DNA from 2 places in the Marinomonas epiphytica genome. Region 2 is predicted to be linked to the other one. Evidence: predicted binding sites of a transcription regulator. Region 2 holds the regulator's gene; the other holds the start of a gene.
The links. Region 2 encodes sigma-54, which starts transcription at its own class of promoters, with help from an activator protein. Its sites were predicted from a motif close to TGGCACNNNNNTTGCTNT; they were not measured.
Positions count from the first base shown of each region.

Region 1 (9,630 bases), on a different contig from region 2:
GCACTTTTGCTACTATGCCAGGCTTTTGGGGGTCACATTTAGGGGTAGTAGACCTAGTACTAGATGAAAACAATGAAGGTGGTTGGGACGTTGTTGACGGCCAAGCATCTGTAAGAGCAATTTACCGTCGTGACGGTCGTAAGAAGATTCCTCTTGTAACTGCGGATGCGGCCATTAATGACGCCGTAGAAACAGAGCATCAAGGCACATTAAGCTACATGCGCCGTAAAGTGGGTGAGTCAACAGGCAGTATTAATAGTTACTTCTCTTTGGTGCAAGATGACCCATCTATTCAAGTAGTGAACAATGCACAGACCTGGTATGTAAAAAATATTGTTCGTGGTACGTCTTATGAAGGGTTACCTATTCTGTCTGCAGGCGCGCCGTTTAAAGCTGGCGGTCGTGGTGGCCCAGAATATTACACGGATGTACCGAAAGGCGACATCGCTCTGAAAAATGTCAGTGACCTGTATATTTACCCTAACGACTTGAAAGTCGTTAAGTTAACGGGTGAGCAAGTCATTGAATGGTTAGAAGTGGCGGCTGGTCAGTTTAATCAAATTGATCCTAATTCAAGTGCTCCTCAAGCACTCATTAACAGTGCTTTTCCAACTTACAACTTTGATGTCATTGATGGTATTAGCTATAAGATTAATGTAACTGATCCTGCTCGTTATGATAAAGAAGGTACTCTTATTCATCCTGAGGCGCGTCGTATTGAGTCTGTGACTTATCAAGGCAAACCAATTGATTTACAAGCTGACTTCTTAGTTGCGACGAACAACTATCGTGCCACAGGCGGTGGTCATTTCCCTAACTTATCAGGTGATACCATTGTCATTGATGCGCCAGATAAAAACCGTGATGTAGTGGCCAACTATTTGTTGAGCCAAAAAACCATTAACCCAAGTGTGGACAACAATTGGCAGTTTACGGACTTTGGTAAGGCAAAAGTTCAGTTTGTCAGCTCTCCAAATGCTCGTGCATTGGCGCCAGACAATATGATGTTTAAATCGTTAGATGATAAAGGTTTTGCGGTGTTTGAGTTTCAATAAACACTGACCTTTGAGCAAAAAAGCCCTAACTCTCGTTAGGGTTTTTTTTGTTAGCTTGTTTATCTTTGTTTACTGGCATAGTCTGGATGAATCCAAACTTCAGCATTTAAAGGCTCTAGGGCTTGCTTCCCTAAAATTGCATCGGCTGCCTTTTCCGCTACCATTATGGTAGGAGCATTGAGGTTGCCGTTAGTAATAGAAGGAAAGATAGAAGAGTCTACCACGCGCAAGCGTTTCATACCGCGCACCTGGCATTGTGCATCAAGCACGGCCATAGGATCATCGTCGCTGCCCATTTTACAGGTACAAGACGGATGATAGGCGCTCTCTACGTTTTCTTTCACCCATTGGTCTATTTGCTCGTCAGTTTGGATGGACATACCTGGTTGAATTTCGTCACCACGGTATGGGGCCAAAGCAGGCTGTTGTAGGACTTCACGAGTTAAACGAATGGTGTCACGCCAATCTTGTTTGTCTTGCTCGGTGGAAATGTAATTAAACAAAATACGAGGTTTGTCACTTGGGTTCGCCGATGTAATCCACACTTTGCCTCGGCTTTCCGGCTTGTTCGGCCCGACATGAACCTGGAAGCCATGTCCTGCAACGGCGGCTTTGCCATCGTAGCGCATGGCCGCAGGTAAGAAATGGTATTGGATATTCGGCCACTTTAAACCAGCTCTTGAGCGAATGAAGCCACAGGATTCAAAGTGGTTAGTCGCACCTAGACCGTCTTTGAATAAAAGCCAGCGCGAACCAATTAGACCTTTACTGATTAAGCCAAGTTTACTGTTTAACGTAACCGGCTCTTTACAATAATATTGGAAGTAGACTTCAAGGTGATCTTGCAGGTTCTCGCCTACTCCAGGTAAGTCGTGGATAACTTCTACACCTGCTTGCTCAAGTACTTTTGCTGGGCCTATGCCCGATAACTGAAGCAATTGTGGAGAACCAATGGAGCCAGCACTTAAAATTACTTCTTTGCGGCTTCTTACTTGCTCGACCTTACCACTTTGACTGAACTCAACACCAACGGCTTGTTGCTCTTCTAGTAGTACTTTATGACTTAGCACGCCAGTACGAACGGTTAAGTTCGAGCGCTTCATAGCTCGGCGCAAATAGGCGTTGGAAGTGGAGGCTCGAACACCTTTGTCGACCGTCATGTGCATTGCGCCAAAACCTTCTTGACGATAACCATTGTAGTCATCGGTTTTACCGTAACCCGCTTCTTCTCCAGCAGCAATAAAAGCCTGATACAGAGGGTTGTAGGTCATATTGTTACCGTTATTGGTGGCAACAGGGCCATTGCCGCCACGGTACAAATCCGCACCTTGATGCCATGACTCTGCTCTTTTGAAATAGGGTAAGCAGTGTTGATAGTCCCAACCTTCAGCGCCGAGCTCCTGCCACTCATCAAAATCACAAGCGTGTCCACGCACGTAAACCATGCCGTTAATGGAGGACGAGCCACCTAGTACTTTCCCTCTTGGACAGTGCATCTCTCTACCATCAAGGCCGGCTTCTTGGTCGGTATGAAACTGCCAAGCAAATTTATCTGTATTCATTGGGTAAGAAAGGGCCGTGGGCATTTGAATAAAAATGCTTTTATCCGAGCCGCCTTTCTCTAATAGCAAAACGGAATGTTCTCCACTCTCTGTCAGCCGGTCAGCTAACACACACCCTGCGGAGCCTGCGCCCACAATGATGTAGTCGTATGTTTGTGATGCCATGCTGTGCTCCGCTTTAGTATGGGTTAGGAATATCGTTTAAGTCGACAAACACGCTCTTGGTTTGTGTGTAATGATAGAGTGTTTCAATACCATTTTCGCGGCCAATCCCCGACTCTTTATAGCCCCCCACAGGCATTTCCGCTGGCGATGCACCCCATGCATTAATCCAGCATATACCAGCTTGTAGGCGTGCTATCACACGGTGCGCACGAGCAAAATCTTTTGTGAAAACACCAGCGGCTAGGCCATACTTGGAATCGTTGGCGCGAGCAATGACTTCCTCTTCATCTGTAAAGCTGAGTACAGACATAACAGGACCAAAGATTTCATCACGAACTTGAGGCATGTCATCGGTGCAGTCTGAAAAAACCGTTGGTGCAACAAAGGCACCATTTTCTAGTCCATTATCTGTTACTTGGTAGCCACCACATAAAAGGGTAGCGCCCGCTTCTTTACCCGCTTCGATGAAACTCAAGACTTTATTCATGTGTGCTTTCGATATTAAAGCACCTACCTGGGTTTCCATATTCAAAGGATCACCCACGACCATAGCTTCAGTGCGGGTTTTAAGCTCGTTTAAAAACGCGTCTTTGATATCCTGATGCACAAATACGCGTGTGCCATTGGTGCAGACTTCACCTTGGGTATAGAAGTTCGCCAGCATAGCCGCAGACACGGCTTGATCTACCGGCATATCTGGGAAGATGATCATTGGTGACTTGCCACCTAGCTCCATAGTGACTTCTTTAAGAGATTGGGCAGCCGCGGCCATGACTTTCTTGCCGGTGCCTACTTCACCAGTAAAAGATACTTTATCTATGGCAGGGTGATTTGTAATTAACTGGCCGGTACGGGCATCCCCTTGTACCACATTAAACACGCCATCAGGCAGACCTGCTTGAGTGTAAATTTCGGCTAGCTTGAGGGCGCTTAAAGGCGTTTCTTCAGAGGGTTTGAAAATCATGGCATTACCTGCTGCCAGTGCAGGCCCCGATTTCCAGCAAGCTATTTGAATAGGGTAATTCCAAGCGCCAATACCAGCACAAATCCCTAGCGGCTCACGCTTTGTATAAAAGAAATTGCCAGCCCCTAAGTCCTGATAGTCACCTTGTATTTTATCTGCCAAGCCAGCGTAATACTCAATGACATCAGCGCCAGTTTCTATATCGACACAAATGGCTTCTTGTAAGGGCTTTCCAGTATCTAATACTTCTAAGCGGGCAAGCTCAGCGTTATTTTCGCGCAGTAGGTCTGCAGCTTTTTTAAGAATTCTGCCGCGTTCTACCGCGCTCATAGCAGCCCAAACCGCTTGGCCTTTTTTGGCGGATTCGATAGCCGCTTCTAGTTCAGCAGCACCGGCGAGCTCAACTGTTTCAATGACTTCACCTGTCGCTGGGTTGCTAGTCGAGAAAAATTCTCCGCTACTAGATGGAAAATACTGACCGTGAATGTATTGCTGTTTATGTGTCATGAGAATCCTCTACGCTGAGCCGTCTTAAAAGTTTTATTTAAATGCTTGTTCAATAAAAATAATTGTACCACTTTTTAGGAGAAGCTTTCATCAGTAGTGATGTGTAAGGCTGTGTCAAAAAAGTGCATTTTGTCTTTGCAGCTAGAAAAACAAGGGGAGGGATAGGGAGCAGGGCAAGAACACGGCTCCCTATTGGGTATACTCTAAACGTGAATGATGCAATTGTCTTCATGACTGATGGGGCTGGTAGCATAACCATCAGCAGCTTCATCATTTAGCCAGATTAGACCATCTACCAAGTAGCGGAATTGATAAGATTTATCTATAGCAAGGTTGATCGTAGAGCTATAGACTCCAGATTTTTGCTTGCGCATTGGGTTAGCCGTCGCATCCCAGTTGTTAAAGTCACCGACCACAGATACTTGTTTTGCCTTGCTAAGCAAGGCAGCAGAGAGGGCAAATTTCGTTTTACATTCTGGTTTGCTTTTTAAGTACTTTTTCTCAATCATGTTTCACTCCTAGACTCAATTTTGAGGCGCACTTCTTTATGACAATAGAGACGCTAAAGCAGGCTTCACAGGCTTCTTACTTCGATAAAGGCAACTCCCGTGCCAAACATGTGAACTGGCAAGTCTTATTATAAAGTAATTTACCAGTGGCTCCATTCTAAATAAAAACATGATCCTGCCATAAGGAGCAAAAGTGTAAATTTTTCCCACTCCCAAAGATCATGACTATACTGAGATTACCCCAATCAAATGGATGAGGTGAGGTTATGAGCTTACAAGTAATAGTGTTAATTCTATTGTCAGTGATGCTCCTAATAAAGGTGTGCTATTTGCTTTTTATACGTCGCGCACCTAATCAAGAGCACCCTAACCAAGTAACTAAGCACCATGCACATAAACACACTAAGTCACATCATTAGCACTAAACGTGAACACCACGGTAGCGCTTATTCTTCGCTTCTTTGACTGTATTTAGGTCTACTAAGACTAACCCGTCGATACAGTAGCCAAAGTCGGCGTCTACGCCAAAGTCTAAGAAGCGAACTCCTCCTTCCTCGCACAATTCACTGTACTGTTTAAATAGCGTGGGTACTGTTGCCCCAAACTGGCTCAATTGCTCTTTGAGAACTCTGAAATCTTCTTCGTAGCTGTTGCCAGAAAAAATACCTTGTATAAGTTCTTTATGCTCAGGAGATACCTGATAAGGGGTATAAGAGCGGGCTAAATGTTCTTTGTCGGCATAATATGTTTTGTAAAAGCTCACGATGAGGTCCTTGGCAATCTGAGGATAGCTGTTACTCAAGCTCACCGGACCAAACATGTATCGGATCTTAGGATTACGGTTAAGATAAGCGCCAATACCATACCAAAGGTAATCAAGGCTGCGCTTGCCCCAATATTTAGGCTGAACAAAACTACGGCCTAATTCGATACCTTGCTCGAAATAGGGTTCCATCTCACAGGAATAACGAAACAGTTCCGCACTGTAAATTTTATTCTTACTATTTTCTTCCATGTATCGGGCAACTTCACCAATGCGATAAGCACCAACAATCTCTAATTCTTCTTCATCCCATAGTATTAAATGACGATAATACTGGTCGAATTTATCAAGGTCAGTACGCTCTCCAGTTCCTTCACCAACCTTACGAAATGCAATCTCCCTTAAGCGGCCAATTTCTTTCATGGTGACCGAAGAGGGGTCGTAATCAAATAAGTAAATCTGCTTGTTATCTTTAGTGCTGCCTAAATGTTCAGACTGCTTTAACTCAGACTTTATTTGTTGACGGTTTTGTGGGTGATCTACTGTCTTTTCCGTTTTAAATAGAGGCTTTTTACCCTTTGCGATACGGTACAAATGGCGCTTAACTAATTTGTTTTTTTCTTTATCACTAAGAGGTAGGTTAGCCAGCTCTTGAATGGGAATCGGTTGCCCCACTTGCATAGGAATCTTATTGTTTTTTTGACGAAACATTTCGTTAGCTAGCTGAATAGTCGATAAAGGTCGATATACCAAGGAGCTGGTATAAAACAGCATAGAATTACGCCCGCCTATATGCACGGGTAGCAGTGGGCTGTTGGTCTTTTGAGCCAACTTTAGGTAGTTGTGATTCCAGCGTTGGTCTTTTACACCGCTCGGTGACAGGCGGGAAACTTCTCCGGCTGGAAAAATGATTACCGCTTCTTCATTATGCAGACAATTCATAATGGCTTTTAACTGTTGGCGGCCTGTTTTTCCGCCAATGTTATCAACGGGTAATACCAGATTTTGTAATCCTTCGAATCCCATTAACAGGTCGTTGCCGACGATTTTGACATCAGGACGAATCTCACCTACTAGGCGTAATAAGGCAAGGCCATCCAACGCACCAAGGGGATGGTTAGCAATGATCATCACCCGCCCACTGGCCGGAATGTTACGACGGTCTACCTGGCTGACCTGATATCCAAAGTTAAAGTGATCCAATACCCGGTCAATAAACTCGAACCCCATGCAATCGCCATTTTGGTCTAAAAACTGGTTGACTTCGGACTCATGGAATAAACGTTTTAACACACTCACTGTGGGGCGAGTAATGATGGGGCTTTTGTCAAAGAACTGGGGGGATTTACTGGCAATCAATTGTTCAACTTGTATCACTGTTTGGCTCCACCAAGGGTATGGAATTGCGGTTTATACCCTTAAGACTAGAGCTAAATTATGACGTTAAGATGAATGGGAAATGGCGAAATGATGACAGAGGTTAAGAGAATTTGAGAGGGAAGTGGCTTTATAAAATCGTCAAAATAACTAAATGAAAATTCTATATTGACATTTTGCAAGCGCTTGCATTAATGTGTTTATTGCTCAGTCAAATAACTAAAGGAAGAATAAAAATAATGAAACTTCAACTCTCAAATGCCCCTTGCTCATGGGGAATCGAATTTGCCGACAACCCAAGTAACCCAGCGTGGGAAACCGTGCTTAATGAAATCGCATTAGCAGGTTACAAAGCCACCGAGCTGGGGCCGTTAGGTTACCTACCAACCGATAAACAAGTGTTGTCTAGTAAGCTACAAGAGAATGGCTTGGAGTTAATTGCTGGTACCATCTTTAAACATCTGCATCAAGCAGATAAACGCGCAGAAATTCTTGAATATACGGAAGAAACCTGCAAATTACTGCAAGCTCAGAATGCCAAGTATATGGTGGTGATTGACCATGTTTCTTCACCACGTACCGATCAAGCCGGTCAGGTTGAAACAGCCTATCGACTACCTGATGATGAATGGGCAGAGATGATGACCACTATCACTGAATTATCTCTAATTTGCCGAAAATACAATATTATCCCCGTGGTTCACCCTCATGCTGGTAGTTTTATTGAATACCGAGATGAAATTGACCGCGCTATGGCGGATTTAGACAGTGATCTAGTGAAGCTATGCATCGACACTGGGCATTGCCGCTATGCTGATATAAACCCTGCCGAGCTGATTGAAACTTACCAAGACCGAGTGGAATACATTCATTTTAAAGACATCAATGACACAGTGCTGGCTCATACTGTGGCGAACAATGTGGACTTTTATACGGCTATTGGTAACGGTGTATTTTGTCCATTAGGTGATGGGTGCGTTGATTTTAAAGCCGTTCGTGCAACCTTAGAGAAAATTGAATACAACGGTTGGATCACGGTAGAGCAGGATGTTGACCCATCAAAAGACAACAGTTCCTTAGAAAATGCCCAGCAAAGTCGTCAATTTATTGAAAGTAACTTTCTGCAGTAAGCTCTAAAGCCTCCATTTAGCGAATACGTTTAACACCTTGTCTGACCCGCTGTGAGGCAAGGTGTTCTTTTATTAGCCATATAGAACAACAAGAAGGATAAAAAGATGGTTGCGAATCCTGTTATTAAAGCGCTAGGACGAAAACTGAGACTGGGTGTGATTGGTGGTGGACCGGGCTCTTTTATTGGTAATGTGCATCGTGGTGCAGCCCGATTAGAAGAATACTATGACGTGGTTGCTGGCGTATTCTCTTCTAATCCAGAACGTTCGATACAAAGTGCTCAAGAGCTTGGTATTGAGCGTGGCTATGGGACACCAGAAGAGATGATTTTGGCTGAGGCAAAGCGATCAGACAAAGTGGATGTGATTGCCATTATGACCCCCAATAACAGCCATTATCAGATTGCTTGCCTTGCCATAGAGCAGGGTTTTCATTTGGTTTGTGAAAAGCCTTTAGCAAACGAATTAGATGAAGCCATGGATTTAGTAAAACGCGTTCAGCAAAGCGAGCTAGAATGCTGCGTAGCTTATGCTTACACAGGCTTTCCTATGGTACGTGAAGCCAAAGCGATCATTGCTGCTGGTGAACTTGGAGAGATTCGTATGGTGCAATGTGACTATGTACAAGGCCATCTAGCAGAGCTTTCGGAAGCAGAGAAAAACGGTAAAAACTGGCATATGGATCCAGAAATAGCAGGGCCATCGTTAATTTTGGGAGACATAGGGACTCATTGTTATCACTTGGCATCATTTGTAACAGGGCTTGAGCCGACTCAGTTGTGTGCGGACATTGCGACAACTGTACCTGGGCGGGAAGCAGACGACTATACGGGTATTCTAACTCGTTATAGTAATAACGCCCGTGGCTCTTTCTTTATTACGCAAGCGGCGGCAGGCGCCGATCATGGTTTATACTTACGAGTATATGGCAGTAAAGGTGGCTTAGAGTGGCATCAAGAGCAACCTAATCAGTTATTGGTGCGCAGCTTAGATCAGCCCACTAAGATACTGCAAAAAGGCGGTATAGGCTTGCATGCAGCGGCCAATAGAGTCTCCCGTATTGCCATTGGTCATCCGGAAGGCTACCGAGAAGCTTTTGCTAACTTATACACGGATTTGGCCGAGGTGATTATTGCGAAAGCGACAAATACACCGGAAGATCCTTTAGCAAGAAACTTTCCAAACATTCAAGATGGCGCCCAAGGCGTTAAGTTTGTGCAAGCGGCGGTTAAGTCCTATCAAAGCAACGGTCAGTGGGTTGACTTAGAGTAATCTCAAGACACGACAAGGGGCTTAGCCGCTTGTCGTAACATTAAGACAAAGTGATGTACACATCAGCTTTGTCTTTTAAGTGTGTCTCTCACTATCAGCTCGCAAGGGAAAAGCCGCGTCTCCGTGGCTAAATGTGGGTGTTCTATGCGCTTAATGATCAACTCTACCGCGGCATCTACCATTTTCTGAATAGGTTGCTTAATCGTGCTGAGATTATAGGCTCCCCAGGATGCCATAGACATATCATTGAAGCCGAGAATGCCAATTTCTTCAGGACACAAACGCCCCAATTCTCTAGCGGAGTCCAGCGTTGCGATGGCTAGAAT
Region 1 covers NZ_BAAGVX010000032.1:86,246-95,875, reverse strand. Annotated here, with positions in the region: gene ACYVGZ_RS10070 (bifunctional 2',3'-cyclic-nucleotide 2'-phosphodiesterase/3'-nucleotidase) at 1-1,055, shown strand, start outside; gene betA (choline dehydrogenase) at 1,115-2,782, opposite strand; gene betB (betaine-aldehyde dehydrogenase) at 2,796-4,253, opposite strand; gene ACYVGZ_RS10055 (isoamylase early set domain-containing protein) at 4,457-4,762, opposite strand; gene olsF (bifunctional ornithine lipid synthase OlsF) at 5,184-6,902, opposite strand; gene ACYVGZ_RS10045 (TIM barrel protein) at 7,142-8,032, shown strand; gene ACYVGZ_RS10040 (Gfo/Idh/MocA family protein) at 8,138-9,304, shown strand; gene ACYVGZ_RS10035 (LacI family DNA-binding transcriptional regulator) at 9,367-9,630, opposite strand, start outside.
Region 1: a site for sigma-54 is predicted at 4,850-4,867, ahead of ACYVGZ_RS10055 (isoamylase early set domain-containing protein). Genes of this name have one in related genera too.

Region 2 (9,630 bases):
CAAGGCAATTAGTATTAACCTTTCGACAGCACGATGACGACTTGGTTATAGATGAAGTTTATGGGCAGTTAGTGCGGAGTCGTTTCCTTATTAGAGACAGTGAGTTAATAGGCGGAGAATACTTTTTTAATAAGGATCAACCGCTAAGTTCGACGATACCAAAAGGTTTAGTGTTTAAGGGGGAAGTGTCTGAAGTAGACTTTGACCCTTGGTTTGAGGTCATCAATTACTTTATTGAAGAGGTAAATCAGTCCGACAGTGATGAAACGGCATCACTTTTTGATATTCCGGAATGGTTGTCGCAGGCAGAGCTCATTGTCGATAATTTCAAAATCAATGAACAAAATACCTTGCATAACGCCAAGTTGGTCTATCCGTCTAAGCAGGGCTCGTTGCAGGTGAACTCAGATGAAATTAATCTAGAGCTCTCGCAAAAAGCAGGTGCACCTCATTTACACTTTGGTTTCCTAAGTTGGGAAAGCGATCCTGCTGAACCGACAGAAGAAGAGAAAAGCACCCCGATTTTGCATGCTAATCAAATTCCGACTATGGGCTTCTCGATTGATGAGTTGTATTTGGATCACCGCCCATTAGGGGATTGGCAAATGCAGATTACTAATCTAGGTGACCGTCTGAGGATAGACCCATTATCAACTCGACTGGAAACAGCTAGCTTTGATGGCAGTCTGTTTTGGCAGGATGATGGAATAAGCCCAAATGTTGAGTTGATGGTTGCGGTCAAAGGGGAAGACTTGGCCGAGTTAACCGGAAAGTTCTCCAAACAGCCTTTGGTGACTTCTGAAGAATATGACATAAATTTAGCGTTGAGTTGGCAAGGTCATCCATTTTATTTTGATCGATCCTCTGCGTCAGGAAGGATTAACTTTTCAGCCTTGGATGGCAACTTTTCACAAGTGGAGGAGTTGCCTGCGTTTTTGAAAGTGCTAGGTATTTTTAATTTCGGTGCTCTAAGTCGCCGCTTATCCTTAGATTTTTCCGATGTTTATGAGCCGGGCTTTACTTATGATGAATTTACTGGAAAGCTACTACTAAACCAAGGCGTTGTCACCACACAAGAGCCAATCAAGGTGACGTCTCCTACTGCAAACGTGATCGTTCAGGGTAGTGCGAATATTGAAAGCGAAACATTAGATCAAGAAATCGAAGCCAGTTTTCCTATTTCTGGAGCACTACCTTTAGCCGGCTTAATATGGGCGACTCCACAAATAGCTGGGTTGTTGTACATTACAGACCAATTGGTGGGCGATAAAATTTCCAAAATTACCAGTGTTAAATACTTAGTTAACGGCTCCTTTGATGAGCCCGTTTTCAAGCAGGTTCAGTATCAGCCGAATGCGCGAAGTGATAAATAGATGAGCAAGTTAATTGTTGCTGGGTTACAGCTTACTAGTGGTCAGTGCTGGCGTAAGAATTTTGCGCAAGTTGAAAGCTTACTGCAAGCCGCAGTTAATGACGGGGCACGTTTGCTGGTGTTGCCGGAGAACGTGTTTTTGTTCAGTGGAAAGGATATGCGAGCCCTGGCGGAGTCACAAGAGCAACTACGCCTAATGGAACAAGTGGCCAGTTTGGCAAAACAATATAATGTGTATATTGTCGTTGGCTCTCACCCCTACGCTTATGATGAGATGGGGGAGCCTTTGGCGGATCATAGAGTACGGCAACGTAGCTGGGTGTTTGCTCCTGATGGGACATTGCAGTGCCATTACGATAAAGTGCATTTGTTTGATGTGGATGTCGAAGACAGCACTGCCAATTATCGAGAGTCTAACTTTATTGAGCCTGCAGATTGGCATCCCACTCTAATTGATATTGATGGTGTTAAGGTGGGCTTGAGTATTTGCTACGACTTGCGTTTTCCTGAGCTTTATCGCGATCTTAGTCAAGCAGGGGCTCAGCTAATCCTTGTGCCTGCCGCTTTTACCTATGTGACGGGGAAAGCTCATTGGTTAACACTCCTAGCCGCACGGGCTATAGAGAATCAATGCTACTTTTTAGGGGTTAATCAATGTGGTTGGCATAATGAGAAGCGCCAAACTTACGGTCACAGTGTGCTTTTTTCGCCTTATGGTGAAAAATTAGCTGGGTTAGGGGAGCGCGTGGGCTATTTTGTAGCAAAAATAGACACGAATGAAGTGGTCAGGGTGAGAGATAAAATGCCCTGCCAGCTTCATCGTAGAATTGGGGTTTAGTCACTAAGTCCCAATTTTTTTTCTTGGGCTTCTCTTAAAAAGCGAAATAGCTTTTTGCGGTTGGTGGTATTGGCCCCTTTTTGTACTTCTTTTTGTGAGGCGCGAATCAATTGACGCAATTGCTGAATGTCTTCAAGTTCAGGGTGTTCGGCTAAGTAGTCTGACAACGCGGCTTTGCTGTTCTCACCGATCAAGGTATCACGGGTTTGTTCCAGTTGATGAAAAAGCTTGTTGTAAGCTGCAGAGGTAGTGTCAAATAACGCGACCTGGTGCTCAATGGCTTCGTGGTCTTCGGTGCGCATGATTTTACCAATGTACTGTAAGTGTCTGCGCATGGCTTCATGTTGCTTTATGCGGTCGGCCTCTGCAAGGGCATCACGCAGAGTATCCGACATAGGAACCTTCTTTTGCTGTCCTTTACTAAGAGACAGTAATTTCTTGCCTAGTACTTGTAAGGCCTCCATTTCTCTTTTGATTTGGGTTTTACTTTTCGGGAGGTCTTCTTCGTTATCAAATTGATCAAAATCAGTCATGGGAACCTATATTAAGAAAATAGTGGCCAGTCCTAAGAAGGACAAAAAGCCTACAACGTCGGTTACGGTTGTTAGAATTACACTGCCAGCCAGAGCGGGGTCAATACCAAGTTTTTTGAGTAACAGTGGTAATAGAGTGCCTGTTAGGGCGGCAAATAAAAGATTTATTACTATCGCACCTGCAATAATGTAGGCGATTTGAATATCATCAAACCACACTGCGGTAAGTGCTGCAATGACAGTGGCCCAGAGTATACCATTAATCATACCAACAATGAGCTCTCTGTTCAGTAGCCAGCGTGCGTTTGTCGGACCGATTTGATCCAGTGCGATGCCTCGAATAACGAGAGTTAATACTTGAGAGCCGGCAATTCCACCCATACTGGCAACAATGGGCATGAGTATGGCGAGGGCGACAACTTTGTCGAGGGTGTCTTGAAACAGGCCAATTACATAGGAAGCAGTGAACGCAGTAATTAAATTGATCCCTAGCCATACCGCCCGGCGGCGAGTGGTTTTCATGATGGGCGAGAAAGTATCTTCATCGTCGTCAAGGCCTGCCATGCTAAGCATGGAGTGTTCTGCTTCATCACGAATAACATCGACCACATCATCAATGGTGATACGGCCCAAGAGCTTTTGGCTCTCTTCGTCTATTACGGGGGCGGACACTAAATCCATTTTTTCGAACAGCTGGGCTACATCACTAACAGGCGTGTTGGCGTGCAAAGGAGTGATTTCGGTTTCCATGATATCCCGAACTCGGGTATCGGCATCTGCAACTAATAACTTAGTAATGGGTAACGAGCCTAGCAGGCGATCGGAGCGGCTTACTACCAAGATGCTGTCTGTCATATCAGGCAGCTCTTCATGGCGGCGTAAATAACGGAAGACAATATCAACGGTGATGTTGGGGCGCACCGTAATGGTGTCCGTATTCATCAAACCGCCTGCGGAGTCTTCTGAGTAGCTAAGCAGTGTTTCAACGCGAGTTCTGTCTTGCGCGCTCATGGACGCAAGAACTTCTTTTACAACCGTTTCGGGTAGATACTGAAGTAAGTCGGCTAAGTCATCGTTTTCAAAATTCTCAGACACAGCAACAACACGCTCTGTGTCCATTTCTTTTAAGAAGGTAAGACTGATATCTTCATTCAGGTACTGAAGTACTTCACCTTCATTTTGTGAATCAATAAGCTCCCAGAGAAGCTTACGTTCCTTAGGAGGAGACGATTCCAATAGGCGAGCAACATCTTGAGCCGGTAAAGCACCATTAAGAAGGTAACGAATCTGCATGGTTTTACCGGACTCAAGAGAGTCGGTAACGGTTTGCAGATGTTGTAGGGTGCTTTGTTCAGACATAGGGGTTACTCGTCTTCCCCGAACTTGTCTTCAATGAGGGCAACAATGGCCGCGAGCGCTTCCGTTTCATCATCACCGTTAGTTTTAATGGTGATCTGAGTTCCTTTGCTAGCCGCTAGCATCATCATTGCCATGATGCTTTTGCCATCCACATTACGACCGTCCTTCTCAATGGTAATGTCGCAAGAAAAACGTGTAGTGGTTTCAATGAGCTTGCCAGCAGCTCGAGCGTGCAGTCCCAGCTTGTTGATAATAGTTATGGATGTTTTTTGCATAGGCCTTCCTTTATAACAGAGATTTGAAGGTCATATAGAGGGCTTCATCATCCTGAGCCCCTCGTAATTTGTCCAATGCCTCTGGTGATTGAGCAAGTTCTGCTATTTGCGCTAATGTTGCCAAATGATGATTACATTCATGTGGCGGTGCGATTAAAGCGAAAATAAGATCAACGGGTTTTCTATCAATAGAATCAAAGTCAATCGCTTCTTGTAATGACATTACCACAATCGCAGAGCGATTCGCAGTATCTAGCCGACAATGGGGAATAGCTAAGCCAGAGCCAATACCGGTACTGCCCAGTTTTTCTCGGCTAAGTAAGGCGTCGTACACCGCACTTTCTTCACAATGCAAACGGTCTGCAACGATGCAAGCTAAATTTTCGAGAGCGCGTTTCTTGCTTACAATATCTTTTTTTGCAAAAACCAAATCAGCTTTAAGTAGGGTATCCAATGGCATGGTTTTATAGTATCCGTTTAAATCAGTCGTTTACGTTCGTTTGAGGGTGGGATGTTCATCGCTTCACGATATTTCGCTACCGTTCGGCGAGCAACTTGAATGCCTTGGTCGGCCAAGGTGTTTGCTAATTTATTGTCACTCAAGGGTTTCTGTGCGGGTTCTTCAGCCACGAGCTTTTTAATCATTGCACGAATAGCCGTTGAGGAGCACTCGCCACCAGAAGCCGTGTTAACATGGCTTGAGAAAAAGTATTTCAGCTCAAAGATACCTTTGGGTGTATGCATAAACTTTTGTGTCGTAACTCGCGATATCGTGGATTCATGCATGCCTACTTCTTCCGCGACATCATGAAGAACCATGGGTTTCATTGCTTCTTCGCCAAGTTCGAAGAAGTCAATTTGTCGGTTCACGATACAGCTGGCGACTTTCAATAAGGTTTCGTTACGACTTTGTAAGCTTTTAATGAACCACTTCGCTTCTTGCAGTGAGTTTTTAATGTAGGTGGCATCTTCACTTTTCGCTGCCGTGTTGGCCATGGCTGAATAAGTTTCATTAATTTTTACGGGAGGAAGGGCGTCATTATTGAGCTCAACTTGCCAAGTACCTTTTATCTTTTTTACGCTGACATCAGGAATCACATAATCCGTGTTTAAGTTGTCTACCGCAGAGCCTGGGCGCGGGTTGAGTTGTTGAATTAACGTCACAACTTCTTTTAGAGCCGCTTCTTTGAGCTTTGTTTTGCGAGTTAATTGGGCAAAATCTCGGCTACCTAATAGGCCTAAGTGATTGTCTATTAAATTGTGTGTGCTCTTGTATAAAGGGTGATCTCGGTACGCTTCTAATTGTACGAGTAAGCAGTCACGTAAATCGATTGAACACACACCAACCGGATCAAAGCGTTGTAGTCGATGTTGAACGGCAATGACTTCGTCAATTTCGAGTTCTTCAAGTTCAGCACTTAAAGCTTCGCAAATTTCTTCCGTAGAAATGCTCAAATAACCATCAGATTTAACACATTCGATGATGGCGTAGGCAATTTCAATGTCACGGTCAGACATGTGAGTTAGGTTAAGCTGCCAAATTAAATGGTCTTGAATATTTTCTTCTGGGGCATTGCGACTTTCAAAGTCACTTTCCCCTTCAAAGCTTGACACATCACTTACTGAGGCTGAATTTTGGTAGGTGTCGTCCCAGTTACTGTCTATCGAAAGCTCTTCTGGAATGCTGTCAGTCCATTCGGATTCAAGTCGTGCTTCCTCAGGGTTGGATTCAGCTTCAGTGCTTCTCTCGTCGGTCTTTTTCTCGGTTTTGCTTTCGATACTGTTGTTTTCGGCAGGAGTATTTGCCAGTTCATCATCGATTTCTAACAATGGGTTAGACTCAAGAAACTCATGGATTTCTTGCTGTAAATCTAAGGTGGATAACTGTAACAAGCGAATGGCTTGCTGCAGTTGAGGGGTCATCGTCAGTTGTTGACCGATTTTTAATTGTAACGACTGCTTCATAGAGCAACACTTAGTAATTTAAGTTGGAACAAGATATGCATACTACTCTCTTTATCTAATAATGATAAGGGTTATAGACGGAAATCGTCGCCAAGATACACCTTTTTTACCTGCTCATTATTAATAACCGTCTCGGCGTCGCCAGAAGCGATAATATGGCCGTTACCGACAATATACGCCTTATCACAAATATCTAACGTTTCCCTTACGTTATGGTCGGTAATTAATACACCAATGCCACTTTCTTGAAGGTGTTTGATGATCAGCTTTATATCCCCAACGGAAATGGGGTCGACCCCAGCGAAAGGTTCATCCAGCAATACAAATTTAGGGTTCATGGCGAGGGCACGAGCAATCTCTACTCGACGTCGTTCGCCACCTGATAGAGCCATACCTAGGTTTTTTCGAATGTGGGTAACATGAAACTCTTCTAGTAGGGATTCAAGTTTGGCTTGTTGCTGCTGTTTGTTTAGGTCTTTGCGGGTTTCTAAAATGGCCAGAATGTTGTCTTCGACAGACATTTTTCGAAAAATTGACGCTTCTTGTGGTAGATAGCCAATGCCTTTTTGGGCGCGTGTATGCATCGCATTATGGGTAACATCTTGGCCGTCAATGAAAATTCCGCCTGCATCATTTGTGACCATGCCGACTATCATATAAAAGCAGGTGGTTTTACCTGCGCCGTTCGGTCCGAGTAGACCAACGGCTTGACCAGACTCAACCGCCAAAGAGACATCTTTAACGACTTGGCGCTTCTTATAGCTTTTAGCGAGGTTCTTTGCTTCTAATAGTGCCATTTAGTTCTCATCTTGTGCTGCTTGGGGTTGCAGGGTCATAGAAACGCGACCAGTATCCGTTTTGTTTGCTTGGAAAGCGCCACTGTTTACCATGTAAAGTATGTAATCGGCAGATACTTTATTGTCGATCCGATTTAGGTAGCCATTGCCTGAGATTTCAAGTTTTGCCTCTAGCGTTGAATAATCAATGTTATCCCCTTGGCTAATAACCATGTTGCCTGCTTCATCGATTTGTTGGCTGAACTTGGCTGGCGAGCCTTTGGCTTTAAGCTTGTTAAATTTTTGGGTTTGCGGATTGGTGCTGATTTTTAAATACTCAGCCTCAATTTCAATGGTGCCCTGGGTAATGAGAACGTTACCCTTATAAATCGCTTCGCCTGTGGTTTGGTTGAACGAAGCTTCGTCTGCTTGAATTTCTAACGGTTGCTCCGTGTCGCTTGGCAGCGCAGTAGCAAGGGAAGTAAGGCAACATGAAGCTAGAAAAAGAGTTAACTTAGCGAGTTGGTTCATAATGTCCTCTTACCGGTTTGGTCATGATTACTTCACCGGAATTGATAAAAGCTGTGATCTTACTTGCACTGGTAATGCCTTGAGTGGAATAAAGCTTGGCATTTCCATAGCTGCTTAACGATTGATCTTTATCAAGATAGTGTACCGTGTCTGCAGATAAAGTGATATCAGCGGCACCGACTTGGCGTTTTAGCGCTTTTGCATCTTGAGTTAATAAAATGTCTTTGCTGCCATCTTCTATTACGCCCTGTAATGATTCGGCACTCCAGCTACTGGTGTCGGCATGGCGCTCTACAAAAGGAAATTCAAGCAGTGTTTTTTTTGCCGCTAGATAATGTAATGTTTTTGCAGCCTCTAGTGTCTCAATGAGTTTGCCTGAAGGATCGAATTCCTTTACTCGTACTTGCGTAATGAAATAATCAGGAGAGCTACTTAGGGACTCTGTGGTAACAAGGTTAGATTGAGGTCCCTTACCCACTATAAACAGTAAGCCGGCTGCACCTACTAGAGCGCCAAATAAAAACCACTTTTTCAAACTCATACCAAGCATTTTGAATCCACGTTAGCTACTTGTTCCCATAAGTATTAAATATACGCCATAAGACCCGACCAAAGGTAGGCCTAGCCATCTAGGAATTTGTTTGTTTTGAGCGCGATTAAAGAGAAAAACAGCAGCAGCCATTACAAGGGTTAGAGCGAGCACCCAAGGAAAGTCACGAGACATTATTTGGTTATCGGTGACTCCTGGAGCAATGAGTGCAGGAAGAGGTAAAACCGTAGCCAAGTTAAAAATGTTTGACCCTAAAACATTGCCAATGGCGATGTCATGGTGACCTTTACGTACACTACTAACGGATGCGGCGAGTTCTGGTAGGCTAGTGCCGATCGCGACAATGGTTAATCCGATCACCAGTTCGCTCACGCCAAGCGCTGTGGCGATCCCTGTCGCTCCCCACACCAAGAGTTTTGAGCTGCCAATCAGTACAGCCAATCCTACGACGGCAATCAAGACCGATTTGCCAACCGAACCGCCATCGTCTTCTGGGAGCTCAGCGGCGAGTTCTTCTTCTAAGTCTTTGGCGTTTCTTAATAAAATAAGAAGAATAATAATGAAGGCAATAAGTAGAGCGCATCCGTCAAAAACACTCAAATGACCATCCCATAGTAATAGGCCAGATAAAAGTGTAATGGCTAATACCAGAGGCACTTCTTTAGTGGCTAGGCCTTTTGCAATAGGAATGGAGGAGAGCAATAGAGTGATGCCGAATACCAGACCAATATTGGCAATGTTGGAACCAAGGACATTACCAATGGCAATTTCTGGTGCCTGGTCAAACGCTGCGATGGCAGATACCACCATTTCTGGTGCAGAGGTGCCTAAAGCCACTAACGTAATGCCAATGACCATAGGGCTAACGTTTAATTTTTCAGCAACTAAAGCAGCATGCTCAATGAACTTGTCAGAGCTTAATACCAGTAATACCAGACCGGCTAACAGAGCAGCGGAATAAAGCAGCATAATGTCGATATATCTCAAAAACTTAAGGGACGTACATTTAATGAGGTTTGGCGGGTAAATTCAAGACTTGATCTTTGAAACAAAATGGGATTTGTCTCCTGTTCAATAGGCTTTTTAAGGTCTGAGTGATAACATTTATCCCATTATTCTACGGATTAGGGTATTTCGCCAATGGATGCATATATAGAAGTCCAAAATCTTAAGTTCTCTCGAGCTGACAGAGTGATATACGAAGATGTCACTTTAACCATACCCAAAGGTAAGGTGACCGCGGTGATGGGGCCGAGTGGGACGGGAAAGACAACCTTATTGCGGTTGATCGCAGCACAACTGACACCTGATGAAGGGCATATCTTTGTGGACGGGCAAGATGTACATGCTTTGTCTCGATCTTCTCTTTATGAAGTGCGAAAAAAATTAGGCATGTTGTTTCAAAGTGGTGCTTTGTTTAGTGATATGTCG
Region 2 covers NZ_BAAGVX010000002.1:194,331-203,960, reverse strand. Annotated here, with positions in the region: gene ACYVGZ_RS01485 (YhdP family phospholipid transporter) at 1-1,373, shown strand, start outside; gene ACYVGZ_RS01480 (carbon-nitrogen hydrolase family protein) at 1,374-2,210, shown strand; gene yjgA (ribosome biogenesis factor YjgA) at 2,207-2,743, opposite strand; gene mgtE (magnesium transporter) at 2,750-4,102, opposite strand; gene ACYVGZ_RS01465 (HPr family phosphocarrier protein) at 4,108-4,377, opposite strand; gene ACYVGZ_RS01460 (PTS sugar transporter subunit IIA) at 4,388-4,837, opposite strand; gene ACYVGZ_RS01455 (RNA polymerase factor sigma-54) at 4,855-6,342, opposite strand; gene lptB (LPS export ABC transporter ATP-binding protein) at 6,414-7,139, opposite strand; gene lptA (lipopolysaccharide transport periplasmic protein LptA) at 7,140-7,649, opposite strand; gene lptC (LPS export ABC transporter periplasmic protein LptC) at 7,633-8,190, opposite strand; gene ACYVGZ_RS01435 (calcium/sodium antiporter) at 8,212-9,168, opposite strand; gene ACYVGZ_RS01430 (ABC transporter ATP-binding protein) at 9,340-9,630, shown strand, end outside.